DNA from 2 places in the Bradyrhizobium sp. CCBAU 45384 genome. Region 1 is predicted to be linked to the other one. Evidence: riboswitches for the same ligand, from Rfam matches in the RefSeq annotation. Region 1 holds a riboswitch; the other holds the start of a gene.

Evidence for each region. A riboswitch is a leader RNA that binds a small molecule or an ion and turns the genes downstream of it on or off. The one in region 1 is predicted to bind glycine.
Region 2: linked by a shared signal. The riboswitch ahead of gcvT (glycine cleavage system aminomethyltransferase GcvT) and the one ahead of XH80_RS10305 (D-amino acid dehydrogenase) in region 1 are both predicted to bind glycine.

Annotation. Positions count from the first base shown of each region.
Region 1 is NZ_LBIZ01000097.1:85,496-100,239, forward strand. Features, by position in the region: gene XH80_RS10280 (aminotransferase class IV) at 74-940, shown strand; gene XH80_RS10285 (glycine C-acetyltransferase) at 954-2,165, shown strand; gene XH80_RS10290 (M20 aminoacylase family protein) at 2,432-3,601, opposite strand; gene XH80_RS10295 (M24 family metallopeptidase) at 3,980-5,203, opposite strand; gene XH80_RS10300 (D-aminoacyl-tRNA deacylase) at 5,289-6,227, opposite strand; glycine riboswitch at 6,979-7,078, shown strand; glycine riboswitch at 7,082-7,169, shown strand; gene XH80_RS10305 (D-amino acid dehydrogenase) at 7,231-8,478, shown strand; gene XH80_RS10310 (Lrp/AsnC family transcriptional regulator) at 9,177-9,653, shown strand; gene XH80_RS10315 (MFS transporter) at 10,448-12,127, shown strand; gene tnpA (IS66-like element accessory protein TnpA) at 12,924-13,346, shown strand; gene tnpB (IS66 family insertion sequence element accessory protein TnpB) at 13,340-13,693, shown strand; gene tnpC (IS66 family transposase) at 13,745-14,744, shown strand, end outside.
Region 2 is NZ_LBIZ01000008.1:157,108-171,851, forward strand. Features, by position in the region: gene XH80_RS01890 (cyclic nucleotide-gated ion channel) at 1-616, opposite strand, end outside; gene alaS (alanine--tRNA ligase) at 621-3,299, opposite strand; glycine riboswitch at 3,622-3,711, shown strand; gene gcvT (glycine cleavage system aminomethyltransferase GcvT) at 3,858-5,006, shown strand; gene gcvH (glycine cleavage system protein GcvH) at 5,018-5,386, shown strand; gene gcvP (aminomethyl-transferring glycine dehydrogenase) at 5,549-8,413, shown strand; gene XH80_RS01915 (hypothetical protein) at 9,056-9,817, opposite strand; gene recA (recombinase RecA) at 9,923-11,011, opposite strand; gene XH80_RS01925 (hypothetical protein) at 11,514-11,681, shown strand; gene XH80_RS01930 (hypothetical protein) at 12,447-12,635, shown strand; gene XH80_RS01935 (hypothetical protein) at 12,664-12,918, opposite strand; gene XH80_RS01940 (hypothetical protein) at 13,015-13,317, opposite strand; gene XH80_RS01945 (PaaI family thioesterase) at 13,664-14,128, shown strand; gene XH80_RS01950 (HdeA family protein) at 14,276-14,569, opposite strand.

The sequences.
Region 1 (14,744 bases):
GCTCTCACCCGTGCTTTCCGCAATTGATCAGCATCACATCGACCGACGGCGCTACCCCCATGGAGTCGCTTTCATGGATGGGCAATACCTGCCGATGTCCGAGGCCAAGATCTCTGTGCTCGATTGGGGTCTCCTGCACTCGGACGCGACCTACGACACCGTGCACGTCTGGAACGGCCGGTTTTTCCGACTGGATTTGCATCTTGACCGCTTTTTCGCAGGCGTTGAACGCCTTCGAATGAAGCTGCCTCACGACCGCGAGAAAATCGCGTCGATCCTCGAGCAGTGTGTCGCGTTGTCCGGCCATAAATCAGCTTACGTTGAGATGATCTGCACGCGTGGTTCGTCGCCGATATTCAGCCGAGATCCTCGCCAATCAGAGAACCGCTTCATTGCGTTTGCTGTTCCGTATGGCTCGGTCGCGAACAAGGAACAATTGGAAAGAGGCTTGCACGTCGCGATTAGCGAGACCGTTCGCATCCCGCCAAATTCAGTCGATCCTACGATCAAGAACTATCATTGGCTCGATCTGGTGAGAGGTCTTTTCGACGCCTACGACAAGGGCGCCGAGACGGCGCTGATCCTAGATACGAACGGACATGTCGCTGAAGGGCCAGGCTTCAATGTGTTCCTTGTAAAAGATGGATCGTTGAGGACACCCGCTTTTGGGGTACTGCCCGGCATCACGCGTCGAACCGTGCTCGATCTTTGCGCTGAGATTGGGCTCCCCGCGACCGCTGGCGAAATCAGCCGTGATGACATCAAAAAGGCTGATGAGGTGTTCATTACCTCCACAGCCGGCGGTATCATGCCCGTGACCCGCATCGACGACTCTAAGATTTCCAAGGGGCAGGTCGGCTCCGTCACGCGCCGGCTGATGGATCTCTACTGGCAAAAGCACGCAGATCCGGCGTGGTCGACTGCTGTCATTTATGCTTGATCGGAAATGAACCATGCGCTCGCTCTTTGGTCAGCGACTTCGTGACAATCTCGATGAGCTATCATCGCGAAAACTACTGAAAATCGAGCAAGAGGTCGCCTCGCCTCAGTCGACGCATGTTCACCTCCGCGCGCTTGGTGAGCGCGATCTCCTGAACATGTGCGCCAACAACTATCTTGGTCTAGCCAATCACCCAGCCCTGTTGCGAGCGGCGCACGCAGGTCTCGAACGGCATGGCTTTGGAATGTCGTCCGTGCGATTCATTTGTGGGACGCACACAGTTCATCGATCGCTTGAAAACAGGCTTTCCAGCTACCTTCGGACGGAAGACACGATCCTATTCGGTTCGTGCTTCGATGCGAACACCGGGCTGTTTGAGGCCATGCTCGACGCTGACGATGCCGTAATTAGCGATAGCCTAAATCATGCAAGCATCATAGATGGAATTCGGCTCTGCAAGGCGAAGCGCTTTCGCTATGCCAACAATGATATGAACGAACTAGAGCACGCTCTAAGCGAGGCAAGTCAATGCCGAACAGTGCTAGTTGTGACCGATGGCGTATTTTCCATGGATGGCGCTTCCGCGAATCTTCCAGGCATCTGCGAGCTAGCAAAACGTTACGGCGCCTTGGTCATGGTCGATGACTCTCATGCCGTGGGGTTTATCGGGCCAGAAGGGCGAGGAACACCGGCGCAGTATGGGCTGGAAGATCAAATTGATATTCTTACCGGCACGCTCGGCAAGGCACTTGGTGGCGCATCTGGCGGGTACGTCTCAGGCCGTAGTGAGATCATTTCCTGGTTGCGACAGTGTGCGCGCCCATACCTCTTTTCAAACTCGCTGATGCCTGCAATCTGTGAGGCTTCATTGGCCGCAATCGACTTGGCAGAAAGCGCAGACGATCTCAGGCAGAATCTCTCCGCTCGCACTGGTCAGCTACGACAAGGATTGAGCGGCCTGGGATTTCAAGTTTTGGGCAACGATCACCCAATTGTGCCCGTGATGACCGGGGACGCGGCAGTGGCGGTCCAGATTGCTGAGTTCTTGCGTGCCCATGGCATTCTCGTCGTTCCCTTCTCGTATCCTGTTGTCCCGGAAGGCGCTGCGCGGATCCGCATGCAGGTAAGTGCCGCCCACAGTGCGGACGACATCGAAAGAGTAATTGCAGCATTCCGATCAGCAAGGTCGGACCTTAACAAGCCAACTGTCACACACGAGCTCTAAGCTCCTTGGCTAGGGTTCCAACATCGTTCATCGGTAAGAGACCAGTTCACGGCGGGGACGCAAGATCGCTTCTCCGGCATGGTCCAAATACATTGAGGCGGGACCGTAAGGTCAGCTACGCGTAGAAATCGAGCGCGCGACCTGGATTGCGCTCCGTCATTAAAGAGCAACTTAGTTCACTAATCGAAGCTAGCATTTTAGCTGCTGTAGTTTTGGCGCTCGCCAAGCCTTTGGTTGGCGAGATGAAACGAGACAAACCGGGCGATTCAGATAGCCAGCATTGTCTCAACCAAATTCACCCAATAGCCGATGCCATATGGCAATGCTTCATCATTGAAGTCATATGCCGGGTTATGCACACCGGCGGTCGGCCCGTTTCCAATGAATATCATTGCGCCCGGCCGGGCCTCGAGCATGTAAGCAAAGTCCTCGGCCCCCATACCTGGTTTGATGTTCTCGTCCACAGAAGCGACTCCGACCAGACTGCGTGCCGCCCTGGTCGCCAGATTGGTCTCCTCGGCGCGGTTGAAGGTCACTGGAACCGATCGACGGTATTTGAACTCGATATCCGCGCCGAATCCGCGCGCGATACCCTGGGCTGCCGCCATGATCTGGCGTTCGGCGAAGTCTCGCAGTTCCGAAATATGAGTTCTGACAGTGCCGGCCATTTCGACTTGATCGGCAATGACGTTGTAGGCATTGGCAGCATTCAACTTGGTCACTGAGATGACGAGCGACTCGATTGGATTCATGTTGCGCGAGACCAGAGTTTGCAAGCCGACGATGATCTGTGCGGCAATTACGACCGGATCGATGGTCTCATGCGGCTTGGCCGCATGGCCGCCCCGCCCCTTCACGACAATGTCAAAATCGTCCTGCGAGGCCATGATCGGCCCATCGCAAATGCTGAACTTGCCGACCTCGGTGCCCGGAGCGTTGTGCATCCCAAAGACTTTGGAGATGCTGAAACGGTCCATGATTCCTTCCTGGACCATTTTCAGGCCGCCGGAGGGAAGTTCCACTTCTTCTGCCGGCTGAAAAATCAAAGCGACGCAGCCCTTGAAATTGCGCGTCCTGGCAAGATATTTCGCAGCGCCCAACAACATGGCCGTATGACCATCGTGCCCGCATGCGTGCATTTTACCCGGCACTTTCGAGGACCACGGCTTGTTTGAGGCCTCAAGGATCGGCAGCGCATCCATGTCGGCCCTCAACCCAATGGTGGGACCGTCTCCACCCTTCCCTTGAATCAATGCAACGATGCCGGTTTCAGCTATCCCCGTTTCGATGCGATTGATACCGAATGAGGCGAGCTTCTCGGCGACGAACTTCGCCGTATTGTGTACCTGAAAGCCGAGCTCGGGATTTTCGTGAAGATAGCGCCGCCACGCGGTCACCTCACCCTGGAAATCATGAAACTCATCAACACTATGCATGTCAAACCTTAACGTATGAATCCAATACGACACAGCACCGCTCGAGTGTGGCGGAGTCTCGGTGGGCACGCGTGAAGCGGCCTCGTACAATTTTTTCAGCACTCGCTCGCATTCTCACCTTTTTTCAATGGAGTACGCCGTAAGCAAAAGGTAGAGATGTCATGGCAGGACGTCGCATCTATTTGGCGCGACCGTGTTGGCTTCTGCACTCTGCTCGTGAACTCCAACTTGCCATAGTCTCCTAAGCCGACTTGCTGATATCTCACACTCTCATGCGGCCACTGAGACACAGGCCTAAAACGCCAATAAGACGTCATGGCCGCTACAGGCTTACGGCGAGAGCGCGGCAGCTCTTCCCTTCTGCTACGTTCCGTCTTCTTATTTGGCGACCACCGGCATTTTTCTCGGAGCACGAGAAGTGAGCAACTGCGAGCCAGTTTCGGTTACGACAACCACCTCTTCATGCAGCATCAGCTTCGGTGATCCGTCGAAATATGAGGGATATGAGGTGCTCGGTTCAATATTAATGATCATGCCTGGCTTGAGTATTGTCTTGTCATTCGGTTGGACCGACGGTAACTCCGGCATCCATAAGCCCATGGAGTGTCCCATTCGGCCAATGTTGGTGGCTTTACCGCGATTGTTTGAGCCATTTAGTACGGCCGACATTGCGCTCCAGACGTCACAGATCGGAATGCCAGGTTTAGCGGCGGCAATTCCCGCTTCGGTGGCATCCCACACGACCTGATAGGCATCCTGGGTGTGCGTATCAGGTGCGCCGAAAGCAAAGTGTCGATCGAAATCGCTCCAATAAAAGTCGAACAGGCAGCCGGCATCAATAAACAGCACGTCTCCATCCGACAAAAATTTGTCGGTCGGAACACCGTAAGGACGCGTATATCCCCCGCGGCCAGAAACACCCACGATCTTGCTTGTCTTCTCGACACCGCGACTGAAACATTCGAATTCGAACTGGCGACAGGCCTCGCGTTCCGTCATTCCAAGGCGCAGCTTTATTGCCAGCTCTTCAAATGCGTCCGACACAAGGCCGCATACGGTTCGAATTCTGCCGACTTCTAGCGGAGACTTGATCATTCGCAAGGGGGTGAAAATCGGATCCGATGCGTCGACGAACGTTCGAGGCTTGATCGCATCCGCAACACGCAAGAAATCTCCTGCAGGGAAGCCAAGCCTACTCTCCGCACCAAGCTCTACGCCGATTTTTGCGTCCTCTGGCAGTAGCTCACGCAACGCTCTGGCAAGTGCGGACACACCCTCGTCTTTCGGATTTGGGCTAGGCCAGCTCCGGCAATTTTTTACCCAGGTCGTGTCTTTATAAAACTGGTCGATTCCCTCTGGGACGACCGCAACCGGGTCACCTGACGAAAGAATGAGAAGAAATCGCGGCCGGGTTGTTTGCTGCGGGGTCGTGCTAGGTTCACCAATAAAATATCGCAGATTGTGTTCGGACGTCGCGAGAACCGCGTCAATGGCATGCTCCTTCATCAAACGCCGCGCGCGCTCGAGCCGGCCCTCGTATTCGATCAGGGGAAACGGATCATACTGAATGGTCCTAATCGAACCCATCGCCATACCGTTCATCGCTCTTCTCCAGACAAACACGTCAATCGCAGGACGACCGACAATCTAGATGCTGGTCCGACAGCAGATGGCTGCCTTCGCGCACTCATTCGATAATATCCTGCGGAAGAGTCGCGCGGAGTTTTTTATGCGAAAGCATCGGAATACCAAGCTCCTCTGCGAGCAGGCGAGCAACCCTCTTGAAAGGCGCTTTTAGCTTGTCGTGGTACACGATGCTTTGAATCCCGCCTACAATCGAATGCACGCAAGCTCTCAAGTCGATCAACCGACTTTCCTGATCGTAACCGGCCGACACGAGCCAGTGGTTTGGTAGGACATGACTTGCCGCGATCGGGGGTCGATCGTGCGACTGCAATACCGCGTTCGTGAAGCTCGGCTCGAAGTGAACACCTCCGATACAGAGCACGGAGTGTACCGGTTCCTCAATGCGATCGAAAATTCGCAGTAGCGATCGCGCCAGCACTCGGGCCGCAAGAGGATTTGCCCATTCTTCGGGCGAGCTTCCGATCTCGATATCGACGGCCGACGGTCGCAGGTCAGCGAGAAGGGTACCAGCATCACCGCCCTTGATGCCCGACCAATGAGTCGCTTCCAGGTAAGTGCGAAAGGAGTCAAGACCGGAACTGACCCGCTCGGCTTCGACCGCTAAAAGAAGCCCCCGCGTAATCCGGGGGTCGACCGCGCTGAAGGTCCCCGTACCCAGATCGCCGGTCGTTTGAACCGAGAAGATCGCGTTTGGCGCATTAGTGCCCTCGTGCCAATTCACGATGCCAATAACGTTGGCATCGCCGAAGCGATCATTGAACATTGGCGCGTAGCGCGCATAGTCGTTACTTACGACCTCGTTCGTGGCCACGATCGAAATTCTGGCGTCATGCAAGCCAGCGACTTCGAGGACAGAGTACCCATCGAATTCGAAACTCGTTGCAACAAGAGCGCATTCCGCCTTGAGAGCATCCAGAACGTGCCCCGCGACCGGGTCCTTTTCTCGATCGACGCAGAAGACAAAGACGGCATGCCTCATCGAGGTCCTCCGTCGAGTTCAAAGCAGGTCGAGAGCGTAGGACGTCTATCTTCAACTTGGCGCCGTCGTCTTTTCGACTTTCTCGGAAAACACCCTGCTCTTTGCCCGGAACTCCGAGCTTGCACGGCGAGAGCGGGCGGGCGGGAGGCGCTTAACTCTAGCCCGAATAGCGTTACGGCGCCCCTCGCGAACTGAGTTCTGTCATGGGCTAGCCTGTTTGGCGCAGCAGCCAGCGGAAATCGCGGAAATTGAAAATCACGGCCGCGGATCGCGGGACCAGCAGCGAACTTAGGCCTGCGCGGCGAACAAGAGCGAATCCTGCCGCCATATGCCAGACACTTCGACACAAGTGGTGTGAAGAGCCCTTCATCGAACAGAGCGACCGCCTCAGGCGTGCAGGCCTCCATTTTGGCTCGACGTTGAAAGAGATGCATGCCAGGCACAGCTTTGTAGGGTCCTACACCACCGCATATTTATTAGAGCGTCGCCACGCAAACATTGTGCGTTCTTTTGGGAATCCCGCAGCATTTCTGCGCCAGCCGCCCATAGCTCGCTGGAAAGCACTGGCATCCAGCGAATGCAATCGTCAAAAAGCGAGATCAGCATAGTACTAGGCAGCAAACCACCTGCTAATCTGGGTGGGCAGCTAGGGCAAACATCGAGTTGTCGCTTACGCAGCCGATTTTTGGGTCAGACAATTCATCACGGCTTGACAGGTAGTGAGTACGTCTGAGAGTGTTATCGTGTCTGATGATGGTGTGCGGGAGAGCGCGATAAGCCTGCAAAGGCGTATCACCGCCGACGGAGCAACTCCCCAAGGAAACTCTCAGGCCCAGGACCGCACACTGAGGACGATCTGGAGAGAGGTGCCGGTCAGCACCCACCGAAGGGGACCGTGATCCACGAGGATTGCGGAGAAAGCTCTCAGGTGCACGGACAGATTTGGGGACGGAGACATGGCGAAGCCATTCACCGTTCGTTCAATCCTGTCCTGGAGCATACGATGAGCACGATCATCATAATCGGGTCCGGTATCACCGGAGTTACAACTGCCTATGCCCTAGCCCGCCGCGGCTATTCGGTCACAGTCTTTGATCGCCAACGCTATCCGGCGATGGACACTTCGTTTGCGAACGGCGGCCAATTATCGGCAAGTAATGCCGAGGTCTGGAATAACGTCGCAACGATCGTAAAAGGCCTGAGGTGGATGCTGCGCAAAGACGCACCATTGTTGCTGAACCCAAGCCCCAGTTTTCACAAATATACTTGGCTGGCAGAGTTCGTAAGCCAGATTCGAAACTACCGCCACAACACGATCGAAACGACGAAGCTAGCGATAGCTGCTCGCAAGCATCTTTTTGAGCTAGCCGATCGGGAGAGCATCGATTTCGACTTGGAACGGCGAGGAATTTTGCACGTTTATTCGAGCAAGCCCGACTTCGATGCGGCCTCTCGCGTGAATCAGTTGCTGCTCAAGGGTGGATTGGATCGCCGTCCGGTGACGCCTTCTGAAATGCTCGCAATAGAGCCGGCTCTGCGCGACTACTATTATGGTGGCTTCTTTACCCCGTCTGACTCAACCGGCGACATTCACAAATTCACGCGCGGCCTCGCTGCGGCTTGCGAGCGAGGGGGCGTACGCTTCGTCTTTGATGCAGAGATCTGCGGCATGCGGTCCGACCGAGACGGTGTGGTCGTACACTGGAAACGAGGTTCGTTGAAGGAAGAACTCAATGGCGAACGCGCAGTGGTTTGCGCGGGGGTCGGCAGCCGCCGCATTGCTTCAATGCTGGGGGACAACATAAACATTTATCCCGTCAAGGGGTACTCCATCACGGTAGAGCTGGGAGACGAAACGAGCCAAAAGGCTGCGCCTCGCGTCAGCCTGCTGGACGAGGCCACCAAGATCGTGACCAGCCGGTTAGGAGAAGATCGCTTCCGGGTCGCGGGGACCGCCGAGTTTAATGGCGAAAACCGCGACATCCGCTGGGACCGAATTCAGCCCCTGATACGGTGGGTAGAGCGATCGTTTCCGGATGTGTCCACCGCGCGGGTGGTGCCATGGGCGGGCTTGCGTCCAATGACACCTAGCATGATGCCGAGGGTCGGCCGAGGCAGACGCCCGAATGTTTTCTACAACACCGGCCATGGCCATCTCGGCTGGACATTATCCGCTGTCACAGCTGAAATGATCGCTGATGTCATTATGACAGACCGCAGCAACACTCGGCTGAGCGCATCCGTGCCCTGATCCTGTAGAGTGGGTCCTGCTATACTCCCGCCGATATCGGGGCGGGAGCATGTCGCTTGTGACAGCGCCGAAGCGGATTTGCACTCGCCTTCGAAGGGTGATGCGCCCCTCAGTGCCGGGCGACTTGGTTCCCGCAATTCCTTGTTTAGGTAAGACGGACCACTTGGCTCGTTGCTTCCGAAAGCCTCGGTACGACTCAGTTGTTGGAACTTTTCCCGAGTTGACGAGCCACAAGTGGGGCTGCATGAGCAATGTCATTTCTTAGCAAGGCTCACGCCGCACACCCAGTGAAGTGCCGCATTAAGGGCAGCTTGCCGGCTTTGCGCGGCTCGAATGAGGCGTACCAAAGCCGTTCCGCGCGCTCACCCCAGCGTAAAGCCGCCCGATTGAACGGCTCTTCATCTCAGACACAGGGATGCATTCGCCAAGCTCAACATCTTGTCCACGCGCAACCGCCGCGGAGCGACGCATCGCTGTTCGCCTAGCTGACGCTCATCTTCGTGAAGTCTGCATGGCGGACTGAGGGCCTTTCGAAGGGCATTTTGCAAGCCATGCAGCATATTTCTTGTAATTGCCGTTAGATCGACGATACTGATGTCATAAAGAGTGTTTTTCGACGAGATTTGACTGATGTGAGATGTTTTTCTGCGAAAGTACGCGATCTTTTGCAGAATTTCCTCTTTAGCCTGGAGCCTGTTATGAGGTACGACCGAATCGACGCTCACATCCTGGAAATCGTGCAAAAGAATAACCGTCTCACATCCGAGACGATTGGCGAACTGGCCGGGCTTTCCGCTACCGCCTGTCAACGCAGGCTAAAGAGGCTTCGCTCGGACGGCATTATCGAGGCGGACGTTTCGATCGTTTCGGCCAAGGCGGTCGGAAGACCTATTCAGATGCTCGTGCTGGTGACATTGGAGCGGGAGCGCTCGGACATAATCGACAGGTTCAAAAAGGCGATCAAATCATCTTCTGAAGTCGTCAATGGGTTTTACGTCACAGGCGATGCTGACTTTGTCCTATACATAACCGCACGCACCATGGACGACTATGAGCAGTTCACGCGGCGATTTTTCCGTGAGAACCCCGATATCAAGGGCTTCAAGACCATGGTGGTCATGGACCGGGTAAAAGCCGGATTTGCTATTCCAATTGAGGCTCCGTCCGAGGATTGAGTGCCTCACCAACCAGACCCCACCTACCTGCTCCATCACCAAGCCGGGCGAGGTGTCGCGGTACCCGTTATGGAACGAGCGCAGGTTTTTGCGCATTGGCGCGGCGCAACTTTCGACTGAGTGGCGTCACCTCCAGGCTATCAACACCATTCGCTCATCGTGGGCGCTTCGTGGCGCGAGCGAGCTGGATGATTCGGTCCGATGAATCTCACTAACGAGAGATGTCGGCTTGGCCAGCACGCCTCGCTGGCGCCCTTTTTCGTCGCGCAGCGCGAGTAAACGCTGCAAGTTTCCTTCGATTCTGTGCTCTAAGCGGCTACGCGCGATTAAGTATTCAGACCGCTTCAGAGTATGGCCTCACCTATATGCGTTCACATCGCTGCTGCCTTTGGGCAGACTTGAGAAGATCGGCTGCGCTTCAGTTGCGCGCCAAGGCGCGGCGGCTCGCCCGGCGGCGCCTGTCACGAGGAAATCAACTTTTTGAATCAATACAAGGCGCCGAAAGGATAAGGCCTCTGGCTCAGTTGAGTGGCATCTGGCCTTTGCCGGCGGCATCTCGCAGGGAGTGACTACGGAATGAGCCGTGTCGAGAAAGCGCGCACTTGCAGGGCAACAGCAAGGTTTACTCGTCAGGATCGGGATCGTGCGAGGCGGCCCCCTTGGCGTGAAGCTGACTATTTTGAGGTTTCTCTTACATCTAAGCAGCGCAAGTCGAATGACGCCGGACCACCCGTTTGCCACCAGCCCCTCTTCATCCTCATTCGTCGAACCATCCGGGGTAAGGCAGCAGCTAGATGACTCCTCTCAAGCCTCGAACAATTAGCACTGAAGGTATCACAGCGCCCTTCCGCCACCTCACCTTTCGGCGCATCTGGCTCGCGAGTCTGCTTACCAACCTGGGCGCACTGATCCGGAGCGTCGGCGCAGCGTGGGCAATGACACAGATGACAACGTCGGCGGATAAAGTTGCGCTCGTTCAGACCGCGCTTTTGCTACCGGTTATGCTGATTTCGATGCCCGCAGGCGCAATTGCGGATATGTATGACCGGCGGATCGTGATGCTTGTCGCGCTCGGCATGTCGCTAGCTGGTGCGACCGCGCTGACGGCACTTACCTGGCTAGGGATGGTCACGCCAGACTCCTTGCTGATCCTGTGTTTTGTAATCGGCAGCGGTGTGGCTCTGATGGATCCTGCCTGGCAATCCTCAGTTAGCGAGCAAGTACCCGCGGAAGCACTTCCCGCTGCGGTCGCGCTGAACAGTATCAGCTACAACATCGCGCGCAGCGTGGGACCGGCGATCGGCGGCATGGTGGTTGCGGCAGCCGGCGCAGTCGCTTCGTTTGCCCTAAATGCATTGCTATATCTGCCATTGCTTGTTGCACTGTTCTTGTGGAAGCGAATTTCCGAACCGTCATATCTTCCGCCCGAAAAGCTAAGCCGCGCCATCGTTTCGGGGCTCCGCTACATCGCTAACTCGCCCTCGATCAAAATCGTGCTGATTCGTTCCATGATCACCGGCGTGATCGGAGGTGCCATCATCGCGCTAATGCCGCTGGTCGCCCGTGATCTCCTTGGAGGCGGTGCTCAGATCTACGGGATAGCTCTCAGCGCGTTCGGACTTGGCGCGGTAATTGGAGCGCTCTATGTACCCGAAGTACGAAAGCGGCTGAGCGGTGAAGCAGCAATTCGCGCCTGCGCACTGTCAATGAGTGGGGCGCTTCTGGCAGTGGCGTTGAGCCACGAGCTGGTTCTCACATCGGCCGCACTTGTCCTTGCCGGGGCCGTGTGGATGATCTCCTGGGCTCTCTTCAACATTGGCGTGCAGCTGTCGGCGCCGCGCTGGGTGGCAGGACGCTCCCTCGCAGCCTACCAAGCAGCAAGCTCGGGAGGCATTGCTGTCGGTAGCTGGGGCTGGGGTCATTTGACCGATGCCGCCGGTGTCGACACGGCGCTTTTGATATCATCAGGGCTGATGTTAATTTCTCCACTATTGGGGCTTTGGCTGCGTATGCCTCGCATAAACCTGCAAAGCGAAGATGCTGAGGCGCTCGCGCATCCTGAGGTTAGGCTCGCGCTAACCCACCGCAGTGGACCGGTTGTGATCGAAATCGAATACCGCGTGGCACAAGAGAATGCGCGGGCCTTTCATAATATCATGCAAGATGTGCAGCTGTTCCGAAAGCGGAATGGTGCGTATGGTTGGTCGATTGCTCGCGATATCGCTGATCCTGAACTGTGGACAGAACGCTACCATTGCCCCACGTGGCTTGATTATCTGCGTCAACGCAATCGCTCGACGCATTCAGAACGCGCGCTAGATCGTCAAGCAGCGTCCTTTCACGTGGGTCCGGAGCCCGTGCGTATCCGGCGCATGCTAGAGCGTCCGTTTGGCTCCGTTCGGTGGAAGGACGATGTACCCGACCATACCGCCAGCGAGGCATTGCTCGGTGACTATAACCGGAATCGAACGTAGTGACTGTCAAGAATCGCCCAGCTTGATGTCGCAGACGCAGTATCGCGCAGGCTCTCCGACAGCAGAAACGGAGCGCAAGCACTGGACCGAGAGCGGTTCCGATGACGGCACCTGCTGCAGGTACCTTGTTTGCGTCGAGGCTGCTCGTCGGCACGCCGGGTGTACTCAGCCGCGCCCCGCTTGGCCGACCCAACATATGGAGCAGGTCGCTTGTGGCAAACGAACTTCCGCTTCGTCACAAGGTGTTGGAGGATAGGAGCAAACGGAGGGCGGATATCAAACCCGATCTACTAGATTGAGTATCGCGTAAATCCTTCTTTGCGGCTTTCGGCCCACCCACCCTGGATTTATGACACTTAAGCATCGAATTCAGCTCAGTGCCTGTTTTGACGCGATCCATCGTCATGAAGCTTTGAGACGCCTAAATATTCCTATTCCCGAAGAGTAGCCTGTAGAGGCTTCGCTGAAGGTGCACTTCGTTTGGTCGTGCATGTGTGCAAGCTCCCAGTCCATCTCGACTTCGGCAAACAAGTGATCTTCCGCCTTCACGCTGGCTGAATCAACTATCGCGCTATATTTCGGACGATCGTTCCAGTTTCCTCAATTTACTTGATGCGCCGCTGAACGGCCAACGCCGGAGCCGACAGATTCGACTAGTTCCGGCTGAGGTTCTCCTGCTACAGGAAGTCGAGAATTGTCAGATCAAACGTAAGCGTAGCGCCGAGGCCCTTTGGATTGTTTGTGCGGAGTCTTGAGACCACCGCTAGAAGAGTCATCTTCTGGAAGGGTGCTCATAATGGACGACCATTCTGACGACATAAGACGACCGTTGTCACCACGTATCGAAGTGTATGCTGGTGCAGGTCGCAAGCGCTGGCCGGACGATTTGAAGGCGCAGATTGCCGCCGAAAGCCTCGAGCCGGGTGCGGTTGTCACGGATGTCGCCCGTCGTCATGGCTGCCGGCCCCAGCAGGTGCATGACTGGCGGCGCCGTGCGCGGTTGGGCCAGTTGGTGTTGCCGGCGTCGGCGGACACGCTGTCGTTCGTGCCGGTGGTATCGGAATCCGCGTTGCCGGCGACCGTAGAACCCTCCGGGTCGCCGGAAGCCGCCGTTGTGACGGTCGAGTTCCAAGGGGCGCGCGTAGAGGTGCGCGGGACGCCTGGCCTTGCTGTGCTGAGTGATGTGTTCCTAGCGCTCCGACGGACACGTTCATGCTGACAATGCCCGCGAGCCTCATGATTTACGTGGCGACGCAACCTGTGGACTTCAGGAAGGGTGCGGAGGGCTTGGCGCTGTTGGCGAAAGAGACGCTGGGCCATGACCCGATGAAGGGCGTAGCGGTGGTCTTCCGTGCGAAGCGCCCCGATCGAGTGAAGATTGTCGTCTGGGATGGCACCGGCCTTGCGATGTACTGGAAGCGGCTCGATGGCAGCGGCTTCAAATGGCCACCCATCGTAGCCGGCGTGATGCGGATGAATGCCGCCCAGTTGTCAGCGCTTCTGGCCGGCATGGATTGGACACGCATGCACGCGCCTCGAATCCCGCAGCCGAAAGCGCTTGCGTAAAAATACAAATCTTCGCTGCATCACGGCGCGAAGCATGGCAAGCTCGGGCCAATGAGTGATTTGCCCAATGAGCTGCCAAGCGATCCAGCCGAGTTGCGTGTCTTTGCCGCGGCTCTGCTGGATCGCTGCGCCAGGCTCGAGCGGTTGCTCAAGCTTGCAAAGGATGCGCAGTTTGGCCGGTCCTCGGAAAAGCTGGACGCTGATCAGCTACAGCTTGTTCTGGAGGACATCGAAGAGGCCGTCGCAGCTCTCGAAGCAGCCGAGGATCGCGCCAATCTCGGAATTTGCGAGAAGAGAACTGCCGCACGCCGGGCCAATCGTGGTCAGCTCCCGGAGCATTTGCCACGCATCGTCGAAACCCTAATGCCGGCTGAGAGCTGTTGTCCGTGTTGTAAGGGCGATCTCTTTGAGATCGGTCACGATGAGAGCCAGAGGCTCGACGTCGTTCCGGCGCACTATCGCGTCATCGTCACTCGCCGGCCCAAGCTCGCCTGCCGCGCCTGTCATGGCGTCGTCCTCCAGCACGCTGCTCCCGAGCGACTGATCAGGGGTGGATTGCCCACCGAGCGGCTGGTCGCTCATGTGATCGACGCGAAGTATCATTGGCATCTGCCGCTTTACCGCCAGGCGCAGATGCTGGCGACGCACGGTATCGGCATCGACCGTTCCACGCTCGCCTTCTGGGTTGGCTATGCCGCCCAGGAATTGAAGCCCTTGTGGCATCGGCTGCGCCAGCTTCTGCTCGCCTCCTCGAAGCTCTGTGTCGATGAGACGCCGGCGCCTGTGTTGGATCCGGGTCGCGGCAGGACGAAAACCGGCTACTTCTGGGCGCTATCGCGCGATGACAGGCCCTGGGCCGGGCCTGATCCGCCTGGGGTGGTCTATGCCTATGCACCGGGCCGCGGCGCCGTTCATGGCTTGCGGCTGCTTGAGGGCTATCGCGGCATCATCCACTGCGATGGCTATCAGGCCTACAAGACCATGACCCGAGAGACGCGTGCGGACGCCCTGTCCGGGACGCTCGCCTTCTGCTGGTCGCATCTGCGGCGGC
Region 2 (14,744 bases), on a different contig from region 1:
CCCACCACATCGCATCCGGAATGGTGCCGAGCTTGGTCGGCTGCACGTCGCGCTCGATGGCATAAAGCAGCGAGGCGAAGGTCAGCACCACGCCGATCAGGATGACGACGCAGCCGATCAGCGCGCGCCGCTCGGCATGCACGGCCGCGAGCAGCGAGCGCATCGCCGGCGAATACCGTATCAGCTTGAAGAACGGCAGCACGCCAAGCGCGGCGAGCGTCGCGTGGCGCCCCATCACCAGCACGATAGCAGCGGGCAGGAACGCCATGAGGTCGATGATGCCGAGTGCCGAGAAGGCGTAGCCGAGCCGGTCTGACAGCGCCGAGCCCTTGCGCGGCGTGTGGCCCGCGACCGTCCACAGCCGCGCCGCATATTCCAGCGCGAACACGATCACGGCCAGAATCTTGATCGCCGAAAAGAGCGTGCCGTACCGCGCGTCCAGCTCCGGCACCGAGGCGAGGATCATCGCGACCACGTCGAGCACAATGACGCTGATGACCAGCTGGATGAAGCGCGATCCGACCGAATAGGCCAGGGGATCGTGCTCCAGCAATTCGTAGAGGCGATCCCTCAGGTTCGGATCGCGAAGCCCACGTCCTCGCGGAACGAGGCGCATGGCTTCACGCAGCCCCCATCGCTTTTTCGATCGCCGCGAGCGCCTCGGTCGTCTTGGCGCCGTCGGGGCCGCCGGCTTGCGCCATGTCGGGACGGCCGCCGCCGCCCTTGCCGCCGAGCGCCTCGGAGGCCACGCGCACGAGGTTCACCGCGTTGAAGCGCGCGGTGAGATCGGCGGTGACGCCGACCACGACGCCCGCCTTGCCGTCCTCGGTGAGGCCGACGATGGCGACCACGCCGGAGCCGATCTGCTTCTTGGCCTCGTCGGCGAGGCTCTTGAGATCCTTCATCTCGATGCCCTCCACCGCGCGCGCCATCAGCTTGACGCCGCCGACCTCATGCACGCCGGACGCTGCACCGCCACCGGCTGCCGCGCCGCCCCCCATCGCCAGCTTCTTGCGGACATCGGAGAGCTCGCGCTCGAGCTTCTTGCGCTCTTCCATCAGCGCGGTGATGCGCGCCGGAACGTCGTCAAGCGAGGTGCGCAGCTCATTCGCCGCGGTCTTCGCCAGCGCCATGGTGTCGTTGGCATGCTTGCGGGCGTAATTGCCGGTCAGCGCCTCGATGCGGCGCACACCGGAGGCGACCGCGCTCTCGCCGGTCAGCGTGATCAGGCCGATATCGCCGGTGCGCCGCACATGGGTGCCGCCGCAGAGCTCGACCGACCAGCCGAGCGCATTGGCGCCGCGCTCGCGCGCGGTCTTGCCCATCGAGACGACACGCACCTCGTCGCCATACTTCTCGCCGAACAGCGCACGCGCCCCGGCCTCGCGGGCCTCGTCCACGCCCATCACGCGCGTCGTGACCTCGTCGTTCTCAAGCACCACGTCGTTGGCGATGTCCTCGACGCGGGCAAGTTCTTCCGGCGTGATCGGCTTCGGATGCACGAAGTCGAAGCGCAAACGATCAGGCGCGACCATCGAGCCGCGCTGGGCGATGTGATCGCCGAGCACCTGGCGCAGCGCCTCGTGAATGAGATGCGTCGCCGAGTGATGCGCGCGGATCGACGAGCGCCGCGCATGATCCACCTCGAGCTGCAGCGCCGTGCCGACCTTCAGCTCGCCGCCCTCTACCGTGCCGACATGCACGAAGAAATCGCCGAGCTTCTTCTGCGTGTCGGTGACGCGGAATTTGATCCCGCCCTCGCCCGTGAGCACGCCGGTGTCGCCGACCTGGCCGCCCGATTCCGCGTAGAACGGCGTCTGGTTCAGCACGATCGCGCCCGTCTCGCCAGCCTTGAGGCTGGCAACTTCAGCGCCGTCCTTCACCAGCGCCGAGACCACGCCTTCCGCGCTCTCGGTCTCGTAGCCCAGAAATTCGGTCGCCCCGAGCTTCTCGCGCAGCGGGAACCAGATCGCCTCGCTCGCCGCCTCGCCCGATCCCTTCCAGGATTCGCGCGCCTTGGCCTTCTGCCGCTCCATCGCGTCGGTGAACGCGGCCTGGTCGACGCCGATGCCGCGCGACTTCAGCGCGTCCTGCGTCAGGTCCAGCGGGAAACCATAGGTGTCGTACAGCGTGAAGGCGACGTCGCCGTCGAACATGTCGCCCTTCTTCAAGGACGCGCTCTTCTCGTCCAGAATCGCCAAGCCGCGCGAAAGCGTCTTGCGGAAGCGCGTCTCTTCCAGCCGCAGCGTTTCCTCGATCAAATTCTCCGCCCGCATCAAATCAGGATAGGCTTGGCCCATCTCGCGGACCAGCGCCCAGACCAGCCGATGCATCAGCGGCTCTTTCGCGCCCAGAAGCTGCGCATGGCGCATGGCACGGCGCATGATCCGGCGCAGCACATAGCCGCGGCCTTCATTGGACGGCAGCACGCCATCGGCGACCAGGAAGGCGGAAGAGCGCAAATGGTCGGCGATGACGCGGAACGAGGCCGCGTTCTGCTCGGTCGGCCCGCTGCCCAGCGCCGACGACGTCGCGTCGATCAGATGGCGGAACAAATCGGTCTCGAACACGCTGTCGACGCCCTGCAGGATGCAGGCCATGCGCTCCAGGCCCATACCGGTGTCGATCGAGGGGCGCGGCAGATTCACGCGCTCCTCCTTCGTCACCTGCTCATATTGCATGAACACCAGGTTCCAGAATTCGAGGAAGCGGTCGCCATCCTCTTCCGGCGAGCCGGGAGGGCCGCCCCAGATATGGTCGCCGCGGTCGATGAAGATTTCCGAGCACGGGCCGCAGGGGCCGGTGTCGCCCATCGCCCAGAAATTGTCCGAGGTCGGGATGCGGATGATGCGGTCGTCGGAGAAGCCGGCGATCTTCTTCCACAGCCCGTGCGCCTCGTCGTCGGTGTGGTAGACGGTGACGAGCAGCTTGTCCTTCTTCAGGCCGAAATCCTCAGTGATGAGCTTCCAGGCCAGCTCGATCGCGCGCTCCTTGAAATAGTCGCCGAACGAAAAGTTGCCGAGCATCTCGAAGAAGGTGAGATGGCGTGCGGTATAGCCGACATTGTCGAGGTCGTTGTGCTTGCCGCCGGCGCGCACGCATTTCTGCGACGTGGTGGCGCGCTGGTAAGGCCGCTTCTCGACGCCGGTGAAGACGTTCTTGAACTGCACCATGCCGGCATTGGTGAACATCAACGTCGGATCGTTGCGCGGCACCAATGGCGAGGACGACACGATCTCGTGGCCGTTCTCGGCAAAGAAGTTCAGAAAGGTCGACCTGATCTCGTTGACGCCGCTCATGTTCATCCAATCGGGTGTGCTGGAGCATGATCCGGAAAAGTGTGAAGGGGTTTTCCGGAAAGATCATGCTCAAACAAAGAGCTAAAGCGCGATGACTCTCAGCGCGCTTTAGGACCCGCCAATTTGCCATCCAAACCTGGCGATTTGGGCTGATATCTGCGGGCCAAAGCGCTTTTAGACAAGGCCTGCTTTCCTGTCCAGAAACTGTGCAGAGAGATCAGAGGGTTGCCGCAGTCGCGTCATCCCCTGCAATCCCGTTGAAAGCCGATAGTCCTGCGTTGACAGGCTTGGCTGGCCTGTGGTCTTTACCCATCTATATCGTACGGCCACGTCGGGAGAGACCGGCATTGGGTGCCGGCGCCGAAGGAGCAACCGCCCCGGAAACTCTCAGGCAAAAGGACCGCGTGGCTTTGACGACATCTGGAAAGAGGCGCTGGCGGGCTTAAGACCCGGATAGCGTCCGCCGACGGGATAATACTCTCAGGCACAGCGACAGATGGGGCTTCGACTGGTTTGTCTCGGGGAATCGTCCCCGGGGAACCGCCGAGGGCCCCTGTGATGTCCGTGCGTGACGACAAAGACTCCCTGAAACGTACCCCTCTTTACGACCTGCACCTGACCCTTGGCGGCAAGATGGTGCCGTTTGCGGGCTATGACATGCCCGTGCAGTACCCCGCGGGGGTGCTGAAAGAGCACCTCCATACCCGCAATTCCGCCGGCCTGTTCGACGTCTCCCATATGGGCCAGATCGCCCTCCGGCCAAAGTCGGGCAAGGTCGAGGACGCCGCCCGCGCGCTGGAGCGGCTGGTGCCGCAGGACATCGTGGCGATCGCACCTGGCCGCCAGCGCTACGCCCAGTTCACCAATGCGGACGGCGGCATTCTCGATGATCTGATGGTCGCCAATTTCGGCGACCATTTGTTCCTGGTGGTCAACGCCGCCTGCAAGGCCGAGGACGAGGCGCATCTGCGCGCGCATCTCTCCGATACCTGTGTCATCGATTCGCTCGCCGATCGCGCGCTGATTGCGTTGCAGGGCCCGAAGGCGGAGTCGGCGCTGACGAAATTATGTGCAGCAGCGCCGGCCATGAAGTTCATGGATGCCGGCCCGCATATTGTTGCCGGCCTCGCCTGTTTCGTCTCACGCTCCGGCTACACCGGCGAGGACGGGTTCGAGATTTCAGTGCCTGCGGCGGATGCCGAACGTCTGGCGAAGACGCTGCTGGAAAATCCTGACGTGATGCCGATCGGCCTTGGCGCCCGCGACAGCCTACGGCTGGAAGCCGGGCTCTGCCTCTACGGCCACGACATCGACACCGCGACGACTCCGGTCGAAGCCGCGCTGGAATGGTCGGTGCAGAAGAGCCGCCGCAGCGGCGGCGCGCGAGCCGGCGGTTTTCCCGGCGCTGAAAAGATCCTCGCGCATTTCGATCACGGCGCATCCCGCCGCCGAGTCGGCCTGCGGCCCGACGGCCGCGCGCCCGTGCGCGAGGGCGCACTGTTGTTTGCCGATAGCGAAGGTGGCGAGCCGATTGGAAAGGTCACTTCGGGCGGCTTCGGCCCGAGCCTGAACGCGCCTGTTGCGATGGGCTACGTGCCCACGCGTCTGAGCGCGCTCGACACAAAGCTCTTTGCGGAAGTGCGCGGGCAACGCCTCCCCCTCGCCGTCGCCGCCATGCCCTTCGTGAAAAACACCTACAAACGCTGAGGACTAAGATAATGACCACGACGCTGTACACCTCCGACCATGAATGGCTCGCGATCGACGGCGATGTCGCCACCGTCGGCATCACCGATTACGCGCAGTCCCAGCTCGGCGACGTCGTGTTCGTCGAACTGCCCAAGGTCGGCCGCAGCCTGAAGAAGGCGGAAGCTGCCGCCGTCGTGGAGTCGGTCAAGGCCGCCTCCGACGTCTACGCGCCGATCTCGGGCGAGGTGGTCGAGACCAACGACGCGCTCGCCGCCGAACCCGCGCTGGTGAACTCGGACGCGCAGACCAAGGCGTGGTTCTTCAAGATGAAGATTGCCGACAAGAGCGAGCTCGGCGGCCTGATGGATGAAGCCGCCTACAAGGCCCACACGGCGTGAGATGAAGCGAACTCTGACCTCATATTCGGTGTCATCGCCCGCGCAGGCGGGCGATCCAGTACGCCGCGGCCTATCGGCCCCAGCCGAAGCGGCTGCGTGTACTGGATGCCCCGCTTTCGCGGGGCATGACAGCGACAGCAAAATCTAAAGCGAGGACCCATGATGACCGCGCACCGCAAATCCAATGGCGACACCGCCAGTTTCGTCCGCCGCCACATCGGCCCCTCCGTGCGCGATGTCACCGCAATGCTCGAGACGGTCCGCGCGAAGAGCGTCGACGCGTTGATGTCGGAAACGCTGCCGGCCGCGATCCGGCAGGCCGCCCCGCTCGATCTCGGCAAGCCGCTCAGCGAGACCGAGGCGATCGCGCATATGGCCGAGCTCGCCCGTCAGAACCAGGTCTTCACCTCGCTGATCGGCCAGGGCTATTCCGGCACGATTTTGCCCGCGGTGATCCAGCGCAACATTCTGGAGAATCCGGCCTGGTACACGGCCTACACGCCCTATCAGCCCGAGATCAGCCAGGGCCGGCTGGAGGCGCTGTTCAACTTCCAGACCATGATCTGCGACTTGACTGGCCTCGACGTCGCCAACGCCTCGCTGCTCGATGAGGCCACCGCCGCCGCCGAAGCCATGGCGCTCGCTGAGCGGCACTCGAGGGTCGAGGCGAAAGCTTTCTTCGTCGACAAGGACGTGCATCCGCAGACGCTCGCCGTGATGCGCACCCGCGCCGAGCCTCTGGGCTGGAATCTGGTCGTCGGCGATCCCCTCACCGATCTCGACAAGGCGGACGTGCTGGGTGCGCTGCTGCAATATCCGGGAACCTCGGGCGCATTGCGCGACCTCAGGCCCGTGATCGCAGCGCTGAAGGCGAAGGGCGCGCTCGCAATCGTCGCCGCTGATCTCCTCGCGCTGACGCTGATTGCTTCGCCCGGCGAATTAGGGGCCGACATCGCGATCGGTTCGGCACAGCGCTTCGGTGTGCCGATGGGCTATGGCGGACCGCACGCCGCCTATATGGCGGTGCGCGATGCGCTGAAGCGCTCGCTGCCCGGCCGCATCGTCGGCCTCTCCGTCGACTCCCGCGGCGCCTCCGCCTATCGCCTCGCGCTGCAGACCCGCGAGCAGCACATCCGCCGCGAGAAGGCGACCTCCAACATCTGCACCGCGCAGGTGCTGCTGGCCGTGATCGCCGCGATGTACGCGGTCTATCACGGTCCTGAGGGCCTTGCGCAGATCGCGCGCAATGTGCATCGCCGCGCCGCCGTGCTCGCGGCTGGCTTGCGCAAGCTCGGCTTTGCGCCTGAGAGCGAAGCTTTCTTCGACACGTTGAGCGTCGATGCCGGCGCCAAGCGCGCCGAAATCATTGCGCGCGCGACCGCCGAGAAGATCAATCTGGGCATCGGCGATACCGCGCTTCGCATTGCGCTCGACGAGACCACGACATCAGCAACGGTCGAAGCCGTCTGGCGCGCCTTCGGCGGCACGCTGTCCTATGCCGAGATCGACGGCACCACGCGCGAGGCGCTGCCGGAAGCGCTGAAGCGCGCCACCGCGTTCCTCACCCATCCGGTGTTCCACGCGCATCGCTCGGAAACCGAGATGCTGCGCTACATGCGCAAGCTCTCGGATCGCGACCTCGCGCTCGACCGCGCCATGATCCCGCTCGGCTCTTGCACCATGAAGCTGAACGCGACCACTGAGATGATGCCGCTGACCTGGCCGGAGTTCGGCTCGCTGCATCCGTTCGCCCCGCGCGAGCAGGCGGCCGGCTATCACGCGCTGTTCGCACGGCTGGAGAAGTGGCTGTGCGACATCACCGGCTATGACGCGATCTCGCTGCAGCCGAACTCCGGCGCGCAAGGCGAATATGCCGGGCTGCTGGCGATCCGCGGCTATCATGCGGCGCGCGGGGAGAGCCATCGCAAGATCTGCCTGATCCCCTCCTCCGCCCACGGCACAAACCCGGCCTCGGCCGCGATGGTCGGCATGGACGTGGTGGTTGTGTCTTGCGAGAAGAACGGCGACGTCGACGTCAATGATCTCCGTGCCAAGGCGGAGAAACACTCGAACGATCTCGCCGCCGTGATGATCACCTACCCCTCGACCCACGGCGTGTTCGAGGAGCATATCCGCGAGATCTGCGACATCGTCCATGGCCATGGCGGCCAGGTGTATCTCGACGGCGCCAACCTCAATGCGCAGGTCGGCCTTAGCAGGCCCGGCGATTACGGCGCTGATGTCAGCCACCTCAATCTGCACAAGACCTTCTGCATCCCGCATGGCGGCGGCGGCCCCGGCATGGGCCCGATCGGCGTGAAGGCGCATCTTGCGCCGTTCCTCCCGGGTCACCCAGCAACTAAGGCGGATGCTGCGGTTGGCCCGGTCTCCGCCGCGCCGTTCGGCTCGGCCTCGATCCTCACCATTTCCTACATCTACATCCTGATGATGGGCGGCGAAGGATTGAAGCGCGCCACCGAGATCGCGATCCTCAACGCCAACTATGTCGCGGCACGCCTCGATGCGCATTTCCCGGTGCTCTACAAGAACGAGAGGGGCCGCGTCGCGCATGAGTGCATCGTCGATCCCCGCCCGCTGAAGGCGACATCAGGCGTCACCGTCGACGACATCGCAAAACGCCTGATCGATTACGGCTTCCATGCGCCGACCATGAGCTTCCCGGTGCCGGGCACGCTGATGATCGAGCCGACCGAGTCGGAATCCAAGGCCGAGCTGGATCGTTTTTGCGATGCCATGATCGCGATCCGCAAGGAAATCGCCGAGGTCGAGGCCGGCCGCTTCAAGATCGAAGCCTCGCCCTTGCGCCACGCTCCGCACACCGTGCACGATATCGCCGACGATGCGTGGGCTCGTGCCTACACCCGCAGCGAAGGCTGCTTCCCCGACGGCGTCTCGCGCACCGACAAATATTGGTGCCCGGTGGGCCGCGTCGACAACGTCTATGGCGACCGCAATCTGGTGTGCTCCTGCCCGCCGGTGAGCGATTACGCGCAAGCTGCGGAGTAAGCCACAACGGCGGTCTCGTAGGGTGGGCAAAGCGAAGCGTGCCCACCACCTTTGCATGACGTGAAAGATGGTGGGCAAGGCGCAAGTGCGCCTTTGCCCACCCTACGGCACTGCGGAGTAAGCTTCGTAAGGTGGGTTAGCACGCGGCTGCGCGAAGCGCAGTCGTCGGCGTAACCTACCAATTCTGCTTCCGCAGAGACGAACAATGGTGGGTTACGCCGAGCGGTTTGCGCTGCGCGCAATCCGTGCGGCTACCTCCTACCGTCCTTCGCGGAGGCCGCGGAGTAAGATGCAACGACGGTCTCGTAGGGTGGCAAAGCGAAGCGTGCCCACCACCTTTGCATGACGTGAAAGATGGTGGGCACGGCGCCAGTGCGCCTTCGCCCACCTTACGGCACTGAATGCGCTTCTAAGGCGCGACCAGCGAACGGGTTTCTCCATTCCACCGCCAAAGCCGCTCGTTGGTCAGAAGCGTACCGCCCCACCAGCGCCTGATCGGGTTGTGACCGCGAAAATCCTCCCGGCCGTCCAGAACCGCACGACCAAACTCCGTCAACGACAGCCGGCTCCGGCGATAGGCGGCGTTGCGACCTCGCGCATCGCGTTGTGGGAGGGTTGCGAGTTTCGGATCGAGACCCGCAATCACCGGCATCGGGCCGGACGCGAGCCCTTCGAGCAGCGGGCCCAGCTCCATTGGTCGAACACACGCGTTTCGAGCAGCCCGTCCGGCTCAAATAGCTCCTTGGTGCGGTTGTGCCCGTTCGCGATCAGTCCGAGCAGTCGCGCTTCCGTCGCGCCAAGTCCGGTGATCGGAGACGGCAATTCTGCCAGCAATTCTTCCGTCGCTGGCTTCAGGAAAGGGAGCGCTGGAAAGTCCTGACCGAGCAATCCGAAACAGAGCTCCGGCGTTGACGACCGGTAGGCCTCCCAGGCGATGCGGGCGGCCTCGAAGTCGAACTCCGTGACATCCAACTGTCGGATGGTGTGATCGCGAAGCCTGGCACTGTGGGCTCCGAGCAAATCGAAATCGACTATTCGCAGCCTGGTACGCTCGGCCGCGTACGACTCGGAACGGAGATAGTCGAGGATCCAGATCAGTTGCAATTGATTGCTCGGGCTGGGATCAAACCACAGCTCGATCTCTTCGACACCGTAGGCTTTGCAGAACCAGACCTTGTGCGCGAGACCGCTCTGGGGCGACCGCGCAACCAGATCGGACCAACGTACCTCCCGCTCGCCCAAGAAAGAGCCTCTGAAAGAGCCTCCGGTGAGATACTGTTCAAGATGGTGCGACGTAGGCAGTGGTCCGGAGACGAATCGAAAGATCAGCGGGACGACCATGTCGGCGCGATCGGCAAAGGTGAGACCAACGCCGGACGAACTGGTCAGGATCACGCGCTTCACCACACCACCCGATCACTCCAACGCAAAAAGAGACGGGCACTGACGACGTCGGCAACTCAACGTCCCCAGCGCCCGCTCCTCGCGAAAAACTTCTCGCTTTAGGGCTTACTCGTCCGCCGGCTCCTCGCCGTCGGCGTCGCTCTCGGGCGTGCCGGCCAAAATCTGCTCGGAGATCAAGCCGGAGTTCTGGCGGATCGCGGTCTCGATCTTGGCGGTGATGTCCGGGTTGGACTTCAGGAACGCTTTCGAATTCTCGCGGCCCTGGCCGAGGCGCTGGCTGTCATAGGAGAACCAGGCGCCGGACTTTTCGACGATGCCGGCCTTGACGCCGAGATCGAGGATCTCGCCCATCTTGGAGACGCCCTCGCCGTACATGATGTCGAACTCGACCTGCTTGAAGGGCGGCGCCAGCTTGTTCTTCACCACCTTCACACGCGTCGTGTTGCCGACCACTTCGTCGCGCTCCTTGATCGCGCCGATGCGGCGGATGTCGAGGCGGACGGAAGCGTAGAACTTCAGCGCGTTGCCGCCGGTCGTGGTTTCGGGCGAGCCGTACATCACACCGATCTTCATGCGGATCTGGTTGATGAAGATCACCATGGTGTTGGACTTGTTGATCGAGGCCGTCAGCTTGCGCAACGCCTGACTCATCAACCGCGCTTGAAGACCCGGCAGCGCATCACCCATCTCGCCTTCGAGCTCGGCCTTCGGCACCAAGGCCGCGACCGAATCGACCACCAGCACATCCACCGCGCCCGAACGCACCAGCGTGTCGCAGATTTCCAGCGCCTGCTCGCCGGTGTCGGGCTGGGAGATCAAGAGCTCGTCGATGTTGACTCCGAGCTTGCGGGCATAGACCGGGTCGAGCGCGTGCTCGGCGTCGATGAAGGCGCAGATGCCGCCCTTCTTCTGGGCTTCCGCCACCGTGTGCAGCGCCAGCGTGGTTTTTCCTGAGGATTCCGGCCCGTAGATCTCGACGATGCGCCCCTTGGGCAGACCGCCGATGCCGAGCGCGATATCGAGCCCGAGCGAGCCTGACGACACTGCCTCGATGTCCATCGAACGGTCGTTCTTGCCGAGCTTCATCACCGAGCCCTTGCCGAACTGACGCTCGATCTGGGAGAGCGCGGCAGCCAGAGCTTTACTCTTGTCCATGGAAGATCCTTCGACGATACGCAGGGCAGTGGTGGACATTGGGTCGTGCTCCTTATGGCGAGGATTCGGGTGCGGGACAAACGATTGACGCGGCGGATCGTCGATAAAAACAATGTACACTATTTGTTCTACGTTCGCAATATGTTCTTTTCAGATTTGGAGGGGCTGGCCGTATTAGGACAGCGCCAGATTTGGGCTGCCCTCATCCGCCTTGGCGAATGTCGGAATCGAAAGGGGCCACCTCGCGGTGGCCCCTTGCCGGTTGCAATAATTGTTCGGGATCAAATTCCAGCCCCGGCCCACGTATTTCTACCGAGATCGTGGAGGATGTGAAGTCCGTTAAACTGCGGTGTTCCGGCAGGGGAACATCGGATGTCCTTATTTCCCGAAATGAGCTTTCGGCGCTCTTCTGACACATGATGTGTATCAAAGACGGAAGAGCCGTTCTGCCGTCATAATTTCGCAATTCTTCGGCACAGAACTTTTCTGTGGCCGCGGGCGTTTCTTTGAGAACGGCGCTGCCACAGTCGGGGATCGGGTCATGACGGAAGATGCGCACCACGATGCGAACAGGCGCAATCAGCTGCGCGCGGCCGCGCTCGAGGAGATGCTGAAGTTCGAGCGCAGGGAAAGCGAGTTCCGCAAGAAGGACCGCGAGGAGCGCGCCGCCGATCTGCATCTGCCCCTGGACGAGATCAAGGTGCACTAAGGATAAAGGCCACGCGAAACGAGCCGCTGCCTACTGTGCATGGGGTTGTTTTCGTAGCTATGGCGGCGCGTGCCGCTCGGTCGCTACATCAGCGCCAGCAGCACGATGCCGATCACCAACACCACGAAGCCAGCCGCCGTCGCGGCGGCGAATGACCGCTCAACCTTGTCCATGATGCCACCCCGCTGTCGGCGCGCCACGTATCCCCCATGGCTTCGCCGTGCGCGGAAAGTGTCGCCAACGCTTGTGTCTGAAGTTGTGCGCGGAGATGTCTGAATTGGGACGCGACTGCTCCAGCGTCGGTTTGCCCGGTGGACCAACAATGAGCCTCCATGCCCAGTCGCCGATCCGTCCTGTCAGGCTGTCGTAAGCTGAGCGGGCTACGGTCATTTGGCTATGGTGTTGCAGCCCAGCACCTCAGCCTCCAATAACCTTCTACCCGCCCGGCTCTCCCCTGGCGGGTTTTTTTTCGCGCGTGAGCGCATGTCGCGCGCTTCCGTGGTTCTCCTGCCATGAACAGAGTTCCTGGTCGTAAGGCCGATGACCTGGCGGGCGGGTGCGCGGCCGTGAATCGCGGACCAGCCGCCCATGCAACGCGATCGTCGGCCTCCAGTTTCGGAATCTGATTTCGCATGCTTCGAGCTGCGCGCGCTTTCAGGATTTTCGTGAATTTTCCTCCACTTAACGGCAAATTTCGCTTGTCGGCGGAATATTCTCACGCCCAACATGTTTGCGCACATGGATAGGTGAATCGTGGAGGTGACCATGAATCACAGGGGCGTAGAGTTCACGGTTGCAAAGACGGCGATCCCGGGTGTGTGGCAGTGGCAGTTCCGGATCGGCGACGAGACCAAGACAGGTAAGACCGAGACGAAGATCGACCTCTTGGCCATCCGTCGGGTGCAGTTGCGTATCGATCGGGAACTGAAGGCGATCGGGCGCAAGACGGCGTGAACCGGCGGGGTTGACCGAAACCGGACGACTAGTCCGCGCTGGGCAACCGCCGCATGGTGAATTCGATGTCGCCGCCGGGCAATTCGCGCCAGGTTTCGACCTCGCTCATGTAACCGGCTTTCGGATAGCGCGCGAAAAAGGCCTGCGCCCTTGTTCTTGCCGCGGCGCGCGGCAGGGTGAAGCTCTCGCGCAGATAGCCGTCGCCGGCCGGTTCGCTCGCTCTGGCGGCCGGTTTGCGCCGGCGCGCCATCCGCTCGGCGAGGTCCCGCGGACGATCCGCCATGTCCTGCCTCCTCAACGCAACACTGCGAAGGATGTAGGATCGCTCCCCGGCAAAGGCGAGTCCCGCCGGAGGCGCCAACCGCCTCCGGGAGCGCGGTCAGTTGGCGGCCGTCCCGGCCTTGGGCTTCTTGGGCGCGCTGGTGACGGCCGAGGTCTTCGGCGCGGGCTGCTTCGGCGGGTCGGCGCGCATCCCGCCCCAGGGATCGTTGGACGCCTTGGCATCCGGAATCTTCTTCAGCGTTTCCTTGTAGGCCTTCTCGCGCGCAGTATCCGCGGCCCTCTCATCATCGGTCTTGGGCGGGCCATCAGCCATCAGATTGATATGGGGTGCCGCCCCATCCTGCGCGAAGGCCGGTCCAGCCACCAGCGCCAGCACCGCCGCCATACGGAAAAGCTTCATCACTCACTCCTTGATCGTGGATGGAGGGCGGATACCACACCCTGCCCCTCTGCGCAGCGCCGGGCGCCGCTTCAGCCCGCTAGAGCCGATCCGACCTGCACGATTTCGGCTCATGGAGCCAGTCGTCCCAAATCGGACCGCATTTGGTGCAGCCGTTCAGCGCCAGGCCGAGCGCGGCCAAGCAAAATATCAGGACACATCGACGCAACATCGTCCACCCGCTCCCAAGCATGGCATCATATCGGGCGAAGTCAGGCATTTTCAAGCCGACCGCAGCAGTGACGTCACCGCGCCCAGGCGCGCAGTGTGGACGAAACATCGGGCAACACAGGAGGGAACGACCGCAATGCCATCACAGCCAGAAGCCGAGTTCGGCATCGCCGAGGCCAGACGCATCCTCGGCGAGGTCTTTGCGCCCTGGGTCCAGGATCTCAACCTCTCCGTCGAGCGCATCGAGCACACGCCGCCGGCCGATGTGCCGGACTGGCAGCCTGGCGCGCTGCTCCGCATGCCGTTCTCGGAGAAGCTATGCCGCAACGGCGGCGTTGTCTGCGGCCAGGCCTTGATGGCGCTGGCCGACACCGCGATGGTGATCGCGAACCTCGCCGCCAACAAGGGCTATCGTCCGATGACGACGGTGGACCAGACCACGCATTTCATGCGCGCGGTCGCCTCGTCGGATGTGCTGGCGGATGCGCGCGTGGTGCGACTGGGACGCACCATGAGCTTCGGTCGCGTCACCCTGCTCTCCGCCAGCGACAACAAGCAGGTCGCGATGGTGTCGAGCGCGTTCGCGATGCTGCCGGGCTGAGCATCATCCGAAACGAAGCGAGCCGCGTGCGCGCAAGGCGCACCGCGGCTCTCGGTGCCAATGATATCGAAGCGAGAGGCGAGGCGCGATCGCAATCACGCCTCGGCCCGCTCGCTTCAAGAATTACTTCAAGGATTACTTCAAGGATTACTTGCCGAGAATTTCGTCGGCCGCGGTGACGACGCTGACGGTCGGATTCTTTCCGCAATAGGCTCCGAACTTCTTGGCGTTTTCGATGAAGACCTCGGTGTCGATGATCGCGTTGTCCTCGTCGCCCTTGTACCAGCCGTCCATCCAGGTCAGCACGACGGCGATGTTGTCCTCGCCGCTCTCGAGGAACTGCTTGCAGGTCATGGTCGAGAGATCCCACTTGACGGCGTGGGCGGGCATCGATGTCAAAGAGAGCGCTGCGGCGAACAAAAGGGAAAGCTTGGTCTTCATTCGGAATCTCCATGGGCGCGTAACGCCATAAAGGAAAGGCTTGCGGGATAAACACGGCGGAGTAACTCGCCGCCTCAACGTCGTAAACGAAATCTTAAGCGCCGTGCAAGTAGCGCCAGTATTGAGTTTAGATCAACGCAATTTCTATGCGCTATTTCACAATCGTCACTATGGA